DNA from 4 places in the Mesorhizobium sp. B2-3-15 genome. Region 4 is predicted to be linked to each of the others. Evidence: riboswitches for the same ligand, from Rfam matches in the RefSeq annotation. Region 4 holds a riboswitch; each other region holds the start of a gene.
The links. A riboswitch is a leader RNA that binds a small molecule or an ion and turns the genes downstream of it on or off. The one in region 4 is predicted to bind cobalamin.
Positions count from the first base shown of each region.

Region 1: another riboswitch for cobalamin. It lies ahead of FJ954_RS08095 (CbtB domain-containing protein); the one in region 4 lies ahead of bluB (5,6-dimethylbenzimidazole synthase).
Region 2: another riboswitch for cobalamin. It lies ahead of FJ954_RS07900 (DUF1636 family protein); the one in region 4 lies ahead of bluB (5,6-dimethylbenzimidazole synthase).
Region 3: another riboswitch for cobalamin. It lies ahead of FJ954_RS00700 (aromatic ring-hydroxylating dioxygenase subunit alpha); the one in region 4 lies ahead of bluB (5,6-dimethylbenzimidazole synthase).

Region 1 covers NZ_VFVO01000003.1:189,004-193,299, reverse strand. Annotated here, with positions in the region: gene cobO (cob(I)yrinic acid a,c-diamide adenosyltransferase) at 1-546, opposite strand, end outside; gene cobU (bifunctional adenosylcobinamide kinase/adenosylcobinamide-phosphate guanylyltransferase) at 548-1,063, opposite strand; gene FJ954_RS08100 (CbtA family protein) at 1,056-1,859, opposite strand; gene FJ954_RS08095 (CbtB domain-containing protein) at 1,875-2,054, opposite strand; cobalamin riboswitch at 2,090-2,289, opposite strand; gene FJ954_RS08090 (aromatic ring-hydroxylating dioxygenase subunit alpha) at 2,433-3,608, shown strand; gene FJ954_RS08085 (MFS transporter) at 3,612-4,296, opposite strand, start outside.
Region 2 covers NZ_VFVO01000003.1:148,743-153,038, reverse strand. Annotated here, with positions in the region: gene FJ954_RS07915 (NADH-quinone oxidoreductase subunit B) at 1-277, opposite strand, end outside; gene FJ954_RS07910 (NADH-quinone oxidoreductase subunit A) at 268-633, opposite strand; gene FJ954_RS07905 (winged helix-turn-helix domain-containing protein) at 969-2,168, shown strand; cobalamin riboswitch at 2,198-2,405, shown strand; gene FJ954_RS07900 (DUF1636 family protein) at 2,443-2,871, shown strand; gene cobW (cobalamin biosynthesis protein CobW) at 2,874-3,911, shown strand; gene cobN (cobaltochelatase subunit CobN) at 3,931-4,296, shown strand, end outside.
Region 3 covers NZ_VFVO01000001.1:146,428-150,723, forward strand. Annotated here, with positions in the region: gene ugpC (sn-glycerol-3-phosphate ABC transporter ATP-binding protein UgpC) at 1-669, shown strand, start outside; gene FJ954_RS00685 (DUF680 domain-containing protein) at 744-992, opposite strand; gene FJ954_RS00690 (DUF680 domain-containing protein) at 1,063-1,269, opposite strand; gene FJ954_RS00695 (DUF680 domain-containing protein) at 1,339-1,539, opposite strand; cobalamin riboswitch at 2,032-2,234, shown strand; gene FJ954_RS00700 (aromatic ring-hydroxylating dioxygenase subunit alpha) at 2,347-3,594, shown strand; gene FJ954_RS00705 (hybrid-cluster NAD(P)-dependent oxidoreductase) at 3,672-4,296, shown strand, end outside.
Region 4 covers NZ_VFVO01000005.1:48,381-52,676, forward strand. Annotated here, with positions in the region: gene FJ954_RS11870 (DUF2277 domain-containing protein) at 1-231, opposite strand, end outside; gene FJ954_RS11875 (exodeoxyribonuclease VII small subunit) at 323-574, opposite strand; gene FJ954_RS11880 (histone deacetylase family protein) at 578-1,504, opposite strand; cobalamin riboswitch at 1,683-1,865, shown strand; partial or broken gene bluB (5,6-dimethylbenzimidazole synthase) at 1,937-2,542, shown strand; gene FJ954_RS11890 (hypothetical protein) at 2,659-3,642, opposite strand; gene FJ954_RS11895 (TetR/AcrR family transcriptional regulator) at 3,732-4,296, opposite strand, start outside.

The DNA of each region.
Region 1 (4,296 bases), on a different contig from region 4:
GACCAGGTCTGCCGCCTCGACCAGTGCCGGCTTGGCGTTGCGGCCGGTGACGACGACATGCAGGCCTTCGCGGCGGGCCTTGAGCGCCGCAACCACCTTGTCGAGAGCGAGATAGTCGTAGCGCAGGGCAATGTTGAGCTCGTCGAGCACGACAAGGCTGATCGAGGGATCGTCGATCAATTCCAGAGCCTTGGCCCAGGCGGCCTCGGCGGCCGCGATGTCGCGCTTCAGGTCCTGCGTCTCCCAGGTGAAACCCTCGCCCATTGCGTGCCAGACGACACGGTCGCCAAAGACGGCAAAGGCGTCCTTCTCGCCGGTGTGCCACTTGCCCTTGATGAACTGGACGACGCCGACGCGCTTGCCGTAGCCGAGCACGCGCAGCGCGAGACCGAAGGCGGCCGTGGTCTTGCCCTTGCCGGGACCGGTGTTGACGATCAGCAACCCTTTCTCGATCGTCTTGCCCGCAACCTCGGCGTCCTGCACCGCCTTGCGCTTGGCCATCTTGGCGCGATGGCGTTCTTCATCCTTGTCGTGGATATCAGTCATTTCACTTCACCTTGAGCGGTAGCCCCGCCACCATGAGCAGCACCGTGTCGGCTACTGCCGCGACCCGCTGGTTGAGCCGGCCGGCATCGTCACGAAACCGACGCGCCAGCGCGTTGTCGGGCACGATGCCTTGCCCGACCTCGTTCGTCACCACGAACCACGGTCCGCGCGGCCGAGACAGCACGTCCGCCAGCCGCCGGCACGCGGCCTCGACGTCGTGATCGGCCAGCATGTGATTGGTCAGCCACAGCGTCAGGCAGTCGGCAAGCACCGGCTGCCCGTCTGGCAACGCCTCCAGCGCTTCGGCGAGGTCGAGTGGCGCATCGATGGTCGACCAGCCCTCACCGCGCCGCGAGCGGTGCAGCGCGATGCGCTCGCGCATCTCGTCGTCATAGGCTTGCGCCGTGGCGATATAGGCCCATGGCGAGGGCAATGCCGTCATCAGGGTTTCGGCGTGCGCGCTCTTGCCGGAGCGCGCACCACCGATGATGAAGGTCAGCCTGCCGCGATCAGGCAAAGCTGTCGCGCAGGCTGGTCGCCATGCCGGTGAAGCGCCTGCGCACCACGCCCACGATCGCGCCGAGCACCAGCCAGAACACCAGATTGGTCACCGTCACCGCCACCACGAACTGATGGTGCAGGCCTTCCGGGATCGGTGTTTCGAAACTGTCGGGCTGCGGCGCGCCGACGACATGCGGCGCGACGATCAGCAAGACGGCGAGGATGGTCAATGGCAGCGATCTGCGAAAGACGATCAGGCCTAGGCCGATCGCGGTCGCGGCCGCCGTCGCCGTCCACCAGATCTGGCGCGGCAGAAGATCGGCCGCCGGCATTGCCGGCAGTTCCGGCTGCAGTCCGAGACCCGGTGCCAGTGTGAACACGGCAAAGCCGGCCAAACCCCAGAACACACCCTGGCGCCAGTTGCCGACGCCGCCGAAGAACTCGGAAACCGCGACCAGGACCAGTGCGAAGCCGATGCCGGTGACGATATTGGCAACCACGCTAAAGGCGAAACGCTCGAAACCGTCGGCCGGCGCCCAGCCTTCGTCTTCCTCCGCCGGTGTCACGGCATCGGTGCCCGCGGGCGCGGCAGAGCTCATGGCATTCCCAGCGGGCGCCACCGTGCTCATGGCATCATTGGTCGCCGCTGGTGCGGCCGCGTGATCATGGTGGTGGCCGCCGCCGGCCTTTTCGTAGACTTCCGCCTTGAGGATCAGCGGCACGGTGGCATAGGCCTGCATGCAGGCGAGAACGACACCGGCCACGAGCCCCGCGATCGCCGCGACGAACACGACGTTGCGAAACAGATTCATGATGTCGGATCCTCGTTAGTGGCAGGGAAACGCCATCGAGTGGCGATAGTCGTGGGCAGCATTGTGGACCGCATCGATATGCGAGAAGCCGACAAAGCCGACGACGAAGATGCCGAGCAGCGCCGCGAGCGCGAGCTGCATGAAGCGCGACTGCGAGGAGACGGAGGCGCCGAGGGAGACGGAAGCGGTAGTCATGTCTTGTCCTTTCGCCCTCCACCCGAGGGCATCGAAGTCAGTTTCCTGTCGCCGGCAGGTCTCCTGGCTCGCGGATAAGCGCCCTTCCCCACCTTCCCGAAGAAAAATCTTCAGTGGCATATGGAGAGGACTACCGCACACAGTTGCGGGGGCAGCCACGGCATTGGACAGGAATTCCTGCCCGCACCGCATTCCCTCTTGGCTCCAAAAAGGAACCGACGACATCGGGGACTATAGGGAAATTCGCCGCGCCCGGCAAACCAAATTCCGACAGCCGCCAGCGCAGGAGCGCCGTATCGGCGAAGCTGCCCTCATCCCGTCCCGATTGACAAACTTCATGGCCGGGTGTCGGCTGGCACCCCTCACGGGAAGCCAGCCATGCAGCCCAATGCCAGCGAGTGCGTGCCCTATAACGGCCTGACTCGAACCGAGCCGACGCTGCCCTCGTCGGCCTATTGGGACCAGGACAACTATCAGCGCGATCTCGACGCCATCTGGTACAGGAACTGGCTGCTCGTCTGCCGCGAGGCCGACCTTGCCCAGCCTTTGGCGTTCCGCACCTTCCGCGTCGGTACGCAGGAAATCCTCCTGCTGCGCGACGACACCGGCGAGTTGCATGCCTTCCACAACACCTGCCGGCATCGCGGCTCGCAGCTTTGCCAGGAAAGCCAGGGCCGGCTGAAGGCGCGGCTGATCACCTGCCCGTATCATGCCTGGTCCTATTCTCTGCGTGGCGATCTGGTGCGCGTGCCGTCGAAATCGCTGCCTGACGGCTTCGACAAGGCCGATCACCCGCTTTATCGCGTCGCGCACTCGGTGTGGCGGGGCTTCGTCTTCGTCAATCTTGCGGAAGATGCCGCCAGCTCGGCGCAATCCTCCTTCGACCCGGCCTCCGGCGACTTCGGCAACTGGCCGCTGGAAATGCTGGTATCAGGGGACGTGCTGCGCAAGGTGATGAACTGCAACTGGAAGATTTTTTGGGAAAACTTCAACGAGTGCCTGCACTGCCCGGGCGTCCACAAGGACCTGTCGCGGCTGGTGCCGATCTATGGCCGCGGCCTGATGAGCCGGCATGACGATCCCGAATGGCTCCGCCACGCCGACAATGACGCGCCAGAATTCTCCGGCGGCCTGCGCGCCGGGGCTGAGACATGGTCGCGTGATGGGCAGACGCACGGGCCGATCTTCCCGAGCTTGACGCCGGCGGAACGCAGCGCCGGTCAGACCTATGCCACCAGCCTGCCGTCGATGTTCATCGTCGGCCATGTCGACTATGTCAGGACCGTGCGGCTTACGCCGCTCGGTCCCGAACAGACCGAATTGACCGCGGAATGGCTGTTCGCGCCCGAGGCGCTCGCCGAGACCGACATCGACAACATCGTTGCCTTCGGCACACAGGTGCTGGAGGAGGACGCGGCAATCTGCGAGGTCAACCAGAAGGGCCTGCGCTCGATGCGTCATACAGCTGGCGTGCTGATGCCCGAGGAGTACGACCTGCACCGTTTCCACAACTGGGTGCGCGAACGGCACGCTGCGCGCTCACCCGAGGCCTGAAGATCACAGCGACTTCGGCAGATATCGCCAGGTCATGAAGCCGCAAAAGGCTGCCAGTAGCCCAAGCGTGACGAACACCGAGCCCAGGCCGAAGAAGGCCAGCACCACCGAATAGACCAGCGGCGGCGTCAGTTCGGAAAAATCGAGATAGGTGCGGTAGACCGCCGCCATCTGCGCGCGCTCATAAGAGCGCACCGAGCGCATGAAGGCGGTCGAACCCAGCGCGTCGAGCGCGATGGTGAAGAAGGCGCCGCACAGCAGGAAGGCGCCGGTGAGCAACGGCACGGTTTCGCCCACGGCACCGGCCGCCAGCAGCGTCGCCGACATGGCGAAATAGGCAAATGTCATGGTCCTGCGGCCGCCGAAGCGTTTCCCCGCCTTGCCCCAGAAGATCGCCATGAACAGCAGCGCGTTGCCGGCCGAGACCAGCAGGCCGCCGGCCAATTCGCCCTCGCCGGTGATGACCATGAACAGCGGTCCATAGACGAAGAAGGTCGTCCAGAAGCAGGAGCGGCCGAAGGCGATCAGCCAGGCCAATCTCAGCCTCGGCTGGGCGACGAAGCGGCCGATGTTGGCGAGCGGATTGGCCGGTCGTGTCTTGCCCGGGCGGATCGACTGGTTGTCGCTCAGCCGATAGGTCCAGAACAGCGCCAGCAAAGCCATGGCGAACACCGCCACCGCGCCATGC
Region 2 (4,296 bases), on a different contig from region 4:
CGACACCGAACCGCTCCGAATCGTAGCGCGGCATCGAGGTGTGGATCATCTCGACCGCGCAGCAAGCCAGACCGAAGGTCATGAACATCAGCGAGCCGCTGCGCGCCCAGGTGATCAGCGCCTCGGTCGAGGTGACCAGAAAACCCTTGTCGGCAAGCTCATTGTTGATTTCGAGGAAGAAGGGATCGTCCTCCCCTACCGGCCTGCCGGTGTTGGGGTCGATAATACCTTTGGGCTTCGGCGCGACGAGGGTGCCTGAACTGTCGTTCAATCCCATTCCAGCGCTCCTTTTTTCCATTCATAGGCAAAGCCGATGGTCAGCACTGCCAAAAACACCATCATTGACCAGAAACCGAGCATGCCGATCTTCGAGAAGGACACTGCCCAGGGGAAGAGGAAGGCAACTTCCAGGTCGAATATAATGAACAGGATCGACACCAGGTAGAAGCGGATGTCGAATTTCATGCGGGCATCGTCGAACGAGTTGAAACCGCACTCGTAGGCGGAAAGCTTTTCGGGATCGGGGTTGCGATACGCCACCAGGAACGGAGCCGCCAGCAGCGCCAGGCCGACGACCAGTGCCACGCCGATAAACAGGACGATGGGCAGGTACGAACTGAGAAGTGCGTTCATGCAGCGGCTTTCCGTTGGCGCCAATCCACTTTGACTACAGCACCGAACCTTAATGCGGAAGCGTGACAGATTAACCGCTGAACCGTTTTAAGGGGCCTATGCTGCAACGCGGCGAGGGTTAGCGCAGCACTTCCAGCGAAGCAAGTCAAACCTTGTTCAAAACACCGAGCTGGACGGCATTCCGGGAGAAACTGGTCCCATCCGCTCCTGTTTGATTTCCTTCGCTTTTTACTCCACTTTTATCTCCTGACAGGGTTGCCGCCAAAACCCTGCTAGCATGGACGGGAATCACGCCGGGCAATGACGCCAGACAGGTCCATCAGGGACGCATACGCATGAAGGAAAAGATCTCGCTTGCCGCCGCCCGGCGCATTGCCCTCGCCGCCCAGGGATTTCTCGATCCCCGCCCCGCCGGCACGCCGGACCGCCGCCATTTCGCCCGCGTTCTGTCCCGCACCGGCCTGTTGCAGATCGATTCCGTCAGTGCGGTGGTGCGCGCTCATTACATGCCGCTCTATTCGCGTCTCGGCCCCTATCCCCTCGCTTTGCTCGACAACGCCGCCGTAACGCGCAAGCGCACCGTCTTCGAATATTGGGCGCATGAAGCCTCGTTCCTGCCGGTCGGGACCTACCCACTGATGCGCTGGCGCATGCAGCGCGCCGAGCAAGGCGATGAAATGTATCTGGGGCTGGCCAAATGGGGCCGCGAGCACGCCGCCTATATAGAAGAGATCTACCGCGAGGTCGTCGCGCGCGGGCCGATCGCCGCTTCGGCGCTCGAAGGCCAGAAAGGCTCCGGTGGCTGGTGGGGTTGGAGCCATGCCAAGCACGCCTTCGAATGGCTGTTCTGGGCCGGGCGCATCACCACCGCGCACCGGCGCGGCTTCGAGCGCTTTTACGACCTGCCGGAGCGCGTGCTGCCGCAGGCGATCCTCGATCTGCCGGTACCGACACCTGAGGACGCGCACCGCGAATTGCTGCGCATTTCCGCCCGTGCCCATGGCGTGGCGACATCAGGCGACCTGCGCGATTATTTTCGGCTCTCGCCGGCCGACATGAAAGGCCGGCTGGAGGAACTGGTCGAACTCGGCGACTTGCTGCCGGTCCGTGTCGAGGGCTGGGACAAGCCGGCTTACCTTCACAAGGACGCCCGTATCCCGCGCAAGATCGAGGCCCGCGCTCTGCTGGCGCCGTTCGATCCGGTCGTCTTCGAGCATTCGCGCTCGGAGCGGCTGTTCGACTTCCATTACCGCATCGAAATCTACACGCCGGCCGACAAGCGCCAATACGGCTACTATGTCCTGCCTTTCCTGCTCGGCGACAGGATCGTGGCGCGCGTCGACCTCAAGGCTGACCGGCCGGCCAGTGTCCTGCGTGTCCATGCGGCCTATGCGCAGGCCAACGCACCGGCGGAGACTGCGGCTCAACTCTTCGAGGAATTGAAGCAGATGCAGGGCTGGCTTGGCCTCGAGCGCATGGAAATAACGCCTGCCGGCGATCTCGGCCCGGCGCTGTCCGACATCGCGGTGTCGTAAGCTCGCGTTGACACCGCTGCCCGCAAGAGCCTAAATCCCATCCAGACGGTCTCCTCTCGGCAAAGGGAGGAGCCAAGAGGGAATGCGGTGCGGGATTGAAGATCCCAAATCCGCGGCTGTCCCCGCAACTGTGAGCGAAGAGCCAAGGCCGAAAGCCACTGGGATTGTCCCGGGAAGGCGGCTACCCAAGGCGATGACCCGCGAGCCAGGAGACCTGCCGTCTGGAATGCAAGAATCCGATCGCCTGGCGGGTTTTCCGGGCAAGGAGCCTGATGTGGATCGCGACAGCAGTTTTTCGGCTGAAACAACCGACATTTCGTCCGGCGGGGATCATCCCCTGGCCGGCATCACGGTCATCGTCTGCGCTTCCTGTCGCGACGAGACCGGCTCCGATGCCCATCCCCGGGCCGGCGAACTTTTGGCCGAAGATACGCGCCAAGCCGCCTCGGGCGAGAACATTCGCATCCGCACGGTCGAATGCCTCGGCAATTGCAAGCGCCGGCTGAGCGCCGCGGTCCTGCGCGACGGCTGCTGGAGCTATGTGTTCGGCGATCTAACCACGACCAGCGGCGCCGATCTCGTCACCGGCGCGAAACTCTTCGCCACCTCGAGCGACGGCCTCATTCCCTGGCGGGGCAGGCCCGATAGCCTCAAGCGCGGCCTCGTTGCCCGCATCCCTCCCCTCGACATGCTGAAAGACTGATCATGACAACATCTCTGTCCCGCGTTCCCTGCACCGTCGTCACCGGCTTCCTCGGCGCCGGCAAGACGACACTGGTCCGCCATCTCCTGGAAAATGCCGGCGGCAAGCGGATTGCCATCATCGTCAACGAGTTCGGCGACATCGGCATCGACGGCGAGATCCTCAAGGGATGCGGCATCGACACCTGCCCAGAGGAAAACATCGTCGAACTGGCCAATGGCTGTATCTGCTGCACCGTGGCCGATGATTTCGTGCCGGCGCTCGACCAGATCCTGTCGCTGACGCCTAAGGTCGACCATATCCTGATCGAAACCTCGGGCCTCGCCCTGCCCAAGCCGCTGGTCCAGGCTTTCCAGTGGCCGACGGTGAAGAGCCGCGTAACGGTCGATGGCGTCATCGCCGTGGTCGACGGTCCCGCACTGGCGGAAGGCCGCGTCGCCAATGACATGGACGCCCTGCAGGCGCAGCGCGCGCAGGACGAGAGCCTCGACCATGACGACCCCGTCGAGGAAGTGTTCGAGGACCAGATTGCCTGCGCCGACCTGATCATCCTGTCGAAGAGCGACTTGATGGATGCCGCCGGTTCAGCCCGCGCCAACGCCATTATCAACGAACACTCCGCCCGCGCCGTAAAGATCGTGCCGACGTCTCATGGCAAGGTCGATCCCTCGGTGCTGCTCGGGCTCGGTCTCGCCGTCGAGGACGACATCGAGAACCGCAAGTCCCACCATGACGGCGCATTCGACCATGAGCATGACGACTTCGACACGTTCATCGTCGACATTCCCTCGATCGCCAATCCCGGCGAGCTGGCAAAGCGCGTCGCCGCGGCCGCCGAACAGGAAAACGTGCTGCGCGTGAAAGGCTTCGTCGAGGTCGGCGGCAAACCTATGCGGCTCCTGCTGCAAGCCGTCGGCCCGCGCGTCAATCATTACTATGACCGCGCCTGGACCGCTGGGGACGACCGTCGCTCGCGCCTCGTCGTCATTGGCCTCAAGGGGCTGAACCGCCCGGCGATCGAACGTATCCTCGCCGGCTGATTTTCAGGCCCGGGCCGCGATGCACATCCTCACCACGACCTCCGCCTCGCTCGACGATCTCGCCGAGCCTGTCGATCTCAGGCAGGTGCCGGCGGATATCGTGGCCCTGTCCTTCACCGACAGCGATCTCGCCGGACTGGCTGCGGCGTGGAAGGCCGATGCCGGTCGCCTGCCCTCGATGCGGCTGGCCGCACTGCGCGACCTGCGCCATCCCATGTCCGTCGACCTCTGGATAGACAGCGTCGCCCGCCACGCCAAAATCATCCTGGTGCGCATCCTCGGCGGCTACGACTGGTGGCGCTATGGCTGCGACCAACTGGCGGTGATTGCCCGCGAACGCGGCATCAAACTGGCGCTGCTTCCCGGTGAAAGCCATGACGAGGAT
Region 3 (4,296 bases), on a different contig from region 4:
GTGCGCAATCCGAAGGTGTTCCTGTTCGACGAACCGCTGTCGAACCTTGACGCCGCATTGCGCGTCGCGACGCGCATCGAGATCGCCAAGCTCAAGGAATCGATGCCCAACACGACCATGATCTACGTCACGCACGACCAGGTCGAGGCGATGACGCTGGCCGACCGCATCGTCGTGCTGAAGGACGGGCACATCGAGCAGGTCGGCACGCCCATGGAACTCTACAAGAACCCCGGCAACCTCTTCGTCGCCCAGTTCATCGGCTCGCCGGCCATGAACATCCTGCCGGCGACGGTCGACAAGACGGGCAGTCCGACCATCGTCAGCCATGTCGGCGGCCGCAAGGCGACGGTGCCGATCGCGACACCTGCTTCGGCAAAGGGAGCGGCGGTCAGCTTCGGCGTACGGCCGGAAGATCTCGCGATCGCCAGCGGTGCGGATTATCTGTTCGAGGGGACCGTCGATTATCTCGAACAGCTTGGCGAGGTCCAGCTGGTCTATGTCGATATCGGCCGGGCCGACCTGCCGCTGGTGACCAAGCTGCCGGGCAATGTCGAGGTCAAGCGCGGCTCGACGCTGCGGCTGACCGCCAATGCCGGCGATCTCCATATCTTCGATGCCGATGGTCGCTCCTTTGCCCTCCACGAAGCGGAAGCAAAGGCGGCCTGAAGACGGCCGTCCGGTAATGCAAAGAACAAAAGCGGCGGGCCTGGCCCGCCGCTCTTCTTGTCTGCACAGGCTGGTTAGTTGTTGCCGAAGAGATTGCGATCGGCACCCTGATGGGCCGGCTTCTGCACGTCGCCGGACGAGTTGAGCAGCTTGTAGACAGGCGAATCGCTGTTGCGGATCGCACCTGTATGCGACGTATCGACATTGACAGTCGACGAAGCAGTGGGCTGGTTGACGCCGTTGGAGCCATAATTGTCGCTGCCGGCGAAGGCGCTGCCGGAGACGGCCAGAACGGCGGCGGCGGCAATGAGGATCTTGTTCATTTTAGGTACTCCTGAATTTTGGAAGTCTCGCAGACCGGCGGACAAAAGCCTACCGGCCGTGGGATGGCCGTTAGTGGCCGAAGAGGTTGCGGTCGCTGCCCTGCTGGACAGGCGCCGAGGTGGCCGGAGCCGACTTGCCGATCGACGCGGTGTTCGAATTGTCGGTCGAAGCGGCAGCAGCCTGGTTGGCGCCGTTGGAGCCATAGTTGTCGCTGCCGGCGAAAGCGCTGCCGGAGAGAGCCAGAACGGCAGCGGCAGCAATGAGGATCTTGTTCATTTTAATACTCCTGAATTTGTAGGGTCCACCAGCGCGGCAGGGTCACCCGCCGCGTGCCGGGGATGGCTATTAATTGTTGCCGAAGAGGTTGTGGTCGGCGCCCGTCACAGGCGTCTGGGCAGCCGGCTCCGACTTCTTGGTCGAAGCGGTGTAGGAGCTGTCGACAGTAGCCGTGGGGGTCGCGGCGTTCGAACCATAATGGTCGCTGCTAGCGAAGGCGCTGCCGGAAATAGCCAGAAGGGCGGCGGCAGTGAGAATGATCTTTTTCATTTTTGTACTCCAGTATTTTTCCCGTCCGTCTAGCGGCGTGTCTTGGGATTAAATCGCGTCGTTCGGACAGCCCCGATGTGGGAGAGCCCCCTTGCCGTTTCCAATCACGAAGTTGTTCAGCGTGGACCATGACTCCACCACTTGAAATTGTACCAACGCCTTCTACATGTCTCATTTTTCCATTTGATATCAAATAGTTGTCTAAGATCACGACCCGATCACCAACTGTGTCGGAAGGCTGGGCGTTCACACCATCCTGCACGCACCGTCAACAGAAACGAACCGTTCGGTTCGATTTTAGACTCTGCTAATAGTCACTTTTCGAAACCATTAACCCTTTTCCGGCCCGGCTGAGGGTCGAAAACGGTGCCCGCGCGCCTGGCGAGAAAAGGCGATTCCCCCGCTGCAACTGCGCCGGGACGATCCCGCGTATGTGTCGCGCCGCATGGATGCGATGTCGCTTTCGTGCCGATGTCGCAAACCCTGTCGTGATTAGATCGAGCGATCTCAGGTGCCGCTGCGTGACGACGGAGCGGAGAATTGGGAAGCCGGTCAGATTCCGGCGCTGCCCCCGCAACGGTGGTGGAGTTCAAGTCGCAACGGGAGACCACTGGGCGAAAGCTTGGGAAGGTGTCGCGATGGTCCGCCAGGACAACTCCAGAGCCCGGAAACCAGCCCGAGATCGCTAGAACTCGACTGATCGCGGTGGGCGGTCAAGGGGCGGATGGTGTTGTCCGGCTTTCGCCGGCTTGCGCCCAGTCCTTCCTCCATCACCACCAGTTCAGTCCTTGAAAATGAGGACAGGACATGGACGCGCGCAACGACATGCTGAGGCTTTTAAACGGCCGCAGACAGGGCCTTTCGCTGGAACAGCCCTTCTATACCGACCCGGACTACTTCAAGCTTGACATGGAACTGATCTGGTATCGCGACTGGCTGTTCATCGGCCATGATTGCGAGTTGCCCAAGCCGGGCAGCTTCATCACCGTGCAGATCGGCGACTATCCGGTCGTGCTGGTGCGCGATCAGCAGGGCAAGATCAACGCTTTCCACAATTCCTGCCGCCATCGCGGCAGCCGCGTCTGCAACACCGAGAAGGGTATGGCCGCCAAACTGGTGTGTCCCTATCACCAGTGGACCTACGAACTCGACGGCCGGCTGCTGTTCGCCCGCCAGATGGCCGATGGGTTCGACAAGAGCCAGTTCGGGCTCAAGCCGGTCGCCTGCGAAAGCGTCGCCGGCTATGTCTTCATCTGCCTGGCCAAGGAGCCCGCCGACTTCGCGCCGATGCGGGCGATGATCGAGCCCTATCTCCAGCCGCACCGGCTGAGCGAGGCCAAGATCGCCTTCGAGAGCACGATCATCGAGAAGGGCAACTGGAAGCTGGTCTGGGAAAACAACCGCGAATGCTACCATTGCGCGGGCAACCATCCTGAGCTGTGCAAGACCTTCCCGGAAGCGCCGACCGTGACCGGCGTGCAAGGCGCCGACAGCGATCCGGAGATGCTGGCCCACTGGGCGAAGTGCGAAGCTGTTGGCCTGCCCAGCAAGTTTCGCATCGACCCGGCCGGACAATACCGCGCCACCCGCGCGCCGCTGCTGCGCGATGCCCAGAGCTACACGATGACCGGCAAGCGGGCGGTGAAGAAGAACCTGTCCGACAGCGTCTCGGCCGACCGGATCGGCACGCTGATGCACTATCACTACCCGACAACCTGGAACCATATCCTCGTGGATCATGCGGTGACGTTCCGCGTGCTGCCGGTCAGCGCCACGGAAACAGCGGTTACGACCAAATGGCTGGTCCACAAGGATGCCGTGGAAGGCGTCGACTACGATCTCGCCGAACTCACCCATGTCTGGACCGAGACCAACGACCAGGACCGCCGCATCGTCGAGGAAAATGCCTTCGGCATCCTGTCGCCGGCCTACGAGCCCGGTCCCTATTCGGAGCTGCACGAGGGCGGCGTCATCCAGTTCGTCGACTGGTACGCGCGCTTTATCGGCCCACGGCTTTCCGAAGACGGCCGGCCTGCTCTGCGCAGTGTCGCCTAGCGCATGTCGGCCAAAACTGTGCAGCGGCTTTGGGATCACGACACGCCCAAAATGAAAGGTATGCAGGGATGAACGCCATGACTGATCTTGGCCTCTATCGCCACCTCGACCAGATGGCGCCGTGGAACGACAGGCTGCAGGTGCTGGAAGTAACCGGCGTCAGCGACGAGGCGCCCGACGTCAAGACCTTCACCTTCCGCTCCGACAACCAGACCTGGTTCCGCTACAAGCCGGGCCAGTTCGTGACGCTGGAATTGCCGACACCGGACGGCCCGCTGATGCGCACCTACACGCTGTCATCATCGCCGTCACGGCCATTCTCGATCGCGGTGACGGTGAAGGCGCAGGCGGGCAGCGTCGGCACACGCTGGATGTTCGATCACCTGACGCCCGGCTCGCACGTCAAGGCCTATGGACCGGGCGGCGACTTTTCGCTGCACAGCCCCCCGGCGGCGAAATACCTGTTCATCTCGGCCGGTTCGGGCGTGACGCCGATGATGTCGATGCTGCGCTGGCTGAACGACTGCGCGCCATGGACCGATGTCGGCTTCGTCAATTGCGCGCGGCGCCCGGAAGAGATCATCTTTCGCAAGGAACTCGAACTGCTCGGCGGCCATATGCCGGGCCTGTCGCTCGGCTTCATGATCGAGGAGCGGTCGAGCCGCGAGGGCTGGTACGGCCATATGGGCCGCATCGACGCCA
Region 4 (4,296 bases):
GGCCGCCACCTCTTCGCGATTGCGCGGATGCTGGTGGGTTTCGAGGGAATCGAGCAATTCGCGTGCGGATGCCGCGATGGCTTCGACGGCATGATCGAACGCATGCTGGTTCTTGGCAGAAGGCCGCGTTGTGCCGCTCAGCTTGCGGACAAACTGCAGTGCCGCGTCGCGGACTTCGTCGTTGGTTGCCGGCGGATCAAAATTGAACAGGGTCTTGATGTTTCTGCACATCGCTTCCGTATCTCCTCTTGTCCGTTTCAATCGGGACGAACTGTATCCTCAATGATGATCGTGTCCAAAAACCGGTAGGCTGCTCCGGACCTCAGTCCGCGTCGAGCGGCTCGGTTCCAACCGGCTTGCCGTCGCGCGACAGCCTGATCTTCTCGACCTTGTCCTCGGCGGCCTTCAGCAGCCGGTCGCAATGGACCTTCAGCGCCTCGCCCCGCTCGTAAATCCGGATCGACTGGTCGAGCGGCACGTCGCCACGCTCCAGATCATCGACGATCTTCTCCAGTGCGTCGAGTGCCTGTTCAAAGCTCATCGCCTTGACGTCTTCGTTGATCTCACCGGTCATCATTCATCCTTTCATCAGTCGCCCGACATGGGCGGCGACCGAAAATGCCAATCCCTGCAGATCGTAGCCGCCCTCGAGCAGGCTGACGAGCCGGTTGCCGCCGTGGATTGCGGCGCGCTGCATCAGCTGGCCGGTCGCCCAGTCGAAATCGTCCTCGGTCAGATTGATTTCCGCCAGCGGGTCGCGATGGTGCGCGTCGAAGCCGGCCGAAACGATAATCAGATCCGGCGCGAAATTGTCGAGTGCCGGCAGCACGCGCGACAGGAACGCATCGCGAAACACCTCGCTGCCCGTCCGAGGCGCCAGCGGCGCATTGACGATGTTGCCGGCGCCGGTCTCACTCTTCGCGCCCGTGCCGGGATAAAGCGGCATCTGGTGCGTCGAGCAATAGAGCACCGAGGGATCGTCCCAGAAAATATCCTGCGTGCCGTTGCCGTGGTGCACGTCCCAGTCGACGACCGCGACACGCTCGGCGCCGTGCTTCTTCTGCGCATGGCGCGCTGCGATTGCCGCCGTGTTGAAGAAGCAGAAGCCCATGGCCGTGGTCTTTTCGGCATGGTGGCCGGGCGGACGGGCGGCGACGAAAACGTTGTCGGCGCGGCCCGCAAAGACGTCGTCGACGGCAGCATTGGCGGCACCGATCGCCGTAATCACCGCTTGCCAGCTTTTCGGGCTGGCGGTGGTGTCGGCGTCGATGCGGGCAATGCCTTCGTCGGGGATGGCGGCGCGGACACGCGCGACGAAATCGGCGGGATGCGCGTAGAGGATGGTCGCCTCGTCGCCGTGCGGTGCCTCGACGCGGTCAAGCGTGGCAAAAGCTTCGTCGTCGAGCACGCGCTCGATGGCGCGCAGGCGGTCGGGCCGCTCGGGGTGACCGGGCGGCGTGATGTGTTCGAGAAAGATCGGGTGCGTGTAGAGACGGGTGGCCATGCCCCCTATCTAGTGCCCCGGCGTCGTGATGGCCATGCGTTGCGGCTTGATCGCTGGGGAAAATCGAACCTGCGTCCATTCATGTCGCTGCGGGCATTGGCGGCGCCGGCCCTTCGGCGTAAGGTCGCAACCACTGCCTGGTGCCCGCCGGGCTGTTTGTTTTAGCCGCATTTTGCGACGCCAAGTGATTCCACTTGGCTGCAAATGCCCTGGCGGGAGAATCGGGAACACGGTTGAACTCCGTGGCGTGCCCAACGCTGTGAGGGGGACCGCGCCGGTAAATGCCACTGTCGATGACGGGAAGGCACCGGACGCGGGTTGATCCCGAGCCAGAAGACCGGCCTGGCAGGCATCGTCATCCGCATGGTCAGGCGGATGACATCGATTGCAATCGCAAGGGGACAAGCGATGCCGGAAGCTATGACCACTCCAATGGGCGATGGATTTGACCAGATTGCGCGCGACGCTGTTTACCGCGCCATCTTCACGCGGCGCGACGTCCGCAGCCATTTTACATCGGAGGCCATCGACGACGAGGTGCTGGCGCGGCTGCTGCTTGCCGCCCACCACGCGCCGTCGGTCGGCTTCATGCAACCTTGGAATTTCATCGTCATTCGCGATGCCGCGCGGCGGGCGGAAGTGCGCGACCTGTTCCTGGCCGCGCGAGAACGGGAACTGCCTGAAATCGAGGCAGAACGGCAGGCGCTCTACCGCAAGCTCAAGCTCGAAGGCATTTGCGAAAGCGCTCTCAACATCTGCATCACCTGCGACCGCGAACGCTCGAAAGGCTCGCCGCTGGGGCGCTGGCACAATCCGGAGATGGATCTCTACAGCACGGTCTGCGCGGTGCAGAATTTCTGGCTGGCGGCACGCGCCGAAGGCGTTGGCGTCGGCTGGGTCAGCATCATCGAGGCGCAAGCGCTGAAAAGCTTGCTGGCCATTCCCGACCAGGTGACACCGATCGCCTATCTCTGCGTCGGCCGTGTTTCCGAGTTCGCACCGAAGCCGGATCTCGAAACACACGGCTGGGGCCGGCGGCTGCCGTTGCCCGAGCTTATCATGAGCGAGACTTTTCGCGGGCAAGGCGAAGCGCCGCTCAAATCAGCAGTGGCGCGCCTCGGCACCGTCGCCGGTGCGCCGGCGAGGCCGGTTGATCAGCTCGTCGCGCCGGCAGTGCCCCAGCGCGAACCGCCGAAAGTGGAGAGCGCCTTGTCCTTGAGTTCCCTGAACTTCGACGAGGCTTCGGCCAGCCTGGCGTCCCAGGCGGCATCGGGCACCTGACCCTCGATGGTCTTGAAATAGACCTGCATCAGGCAGGCAATGGCGAACGGCTCAATGAAGGCCGCCTTGAAAGCCCAGGCAAAGACGATTGCCAGCACGAAAGCCCAGCCGGCGAGCTGCCCGGGCATGACGTAAAGAATAGCGGCTGCCGGAGCCAGCATCAGCAGGAAAATCACGAACGACACGCCCCACATGATGACCCCTAGCCAGACGGCATTCTTGACCATGGTCTTGCCGTTCTGGGCGTAGAGCACAACGCCTTGGCGCGCGGTTTCGAACGGCGAGGACGAACTGATGCGGATGTTGTAGCCGAGAATGATCTCGTCGACATAGGTCAGCGACAGGCGAATCACCGTGTTGAGGAACGAAACCAGGCCGCTCAGGCCAGGAATGGGCAGGAAGGCCGCGATGCCGCCGAGCAGGCCGGTGATGGCGCGTATGGCGCCCTTGACCAATTGGTCGACGACGAAAAGGATGTTGGCCTCGGCAAAACGCTCGGTCACGACCTCTTTCGCGTAGGCGATCTGGTTCTGGCCGTGGGGAATATCATTGCCGTCGATCAGATGCACCATGACGGCGATATGGCCCGCCTTGACGACGTAGAGAATGTATTCGCGGATCCAGTAGACGGCGATCGAGACGATGCCGAAACCGACCACGCCGCCCCACATCGCAAAAGACAATGGTCCGTCGGGATCGGTGGAAATATGGCCGACGCCATAGCCGACGGAGGCGCCGGTGCCGGTGGCCACGATGTAGGCCAGGGTGATCCCAAAATAGATGATCATGCGAAAGACAATGAAAGGCCAGGTCCGCATCATGATGGACACCGACCTGCCGATATCGAAATCCCACATGCCCGAATCTCCCCTCAGAGATGGCTGCGGAGGATGCGCTCAAACCGGCTATTGTCAATTGCAGGCAGTGGCGGGACTGCCATGGTGGTTCATCTTGAAAGCGCTTCCGGCTTTTTCAGCAGGCCTTCGAGCAATTGCTTGAACGCGGCCACCACCATCTTCGATGTCGCTTCGGGATCTTGCGAATTGGCGATGCGCTGCGCGGCCTGGCTGCTCGCCCCATTGATCAGCCGCGCTGCCGACTCCGGGTCGACGCCGGGGACGACCACCCCTTCCCGCTGCAGCGCTGTCAGATGATCGGTCATTGAACCGACGCAGGCATTGGCATTCGACCACAGTGCCGGATCGCCCAGCACAGCCGGACCATCCCGGAACATGATGCGCTGGATTTCCGGCTCCAGCGCCATTTCGATATAGGTGGTGCATTCGTCGACGAAATGCTGCCAGCGGGTCGGCGCCCGCGACGCGACCTCATTCACCCGGGCCGCCATTTCCGCGTCGATTTCGGCGATAACCGCCTCAAGCAGTCCCTTCTTGTCGCCGAAGTGATGATAAAGGGCGCCGCGCGTCAGCCCGGCCGACGCGGTGAAATCATCCATCGACGCTTCGGCATAGCCGATGGTGCCGAAAGCCTGGCGCGCCGCGGCGATCAGC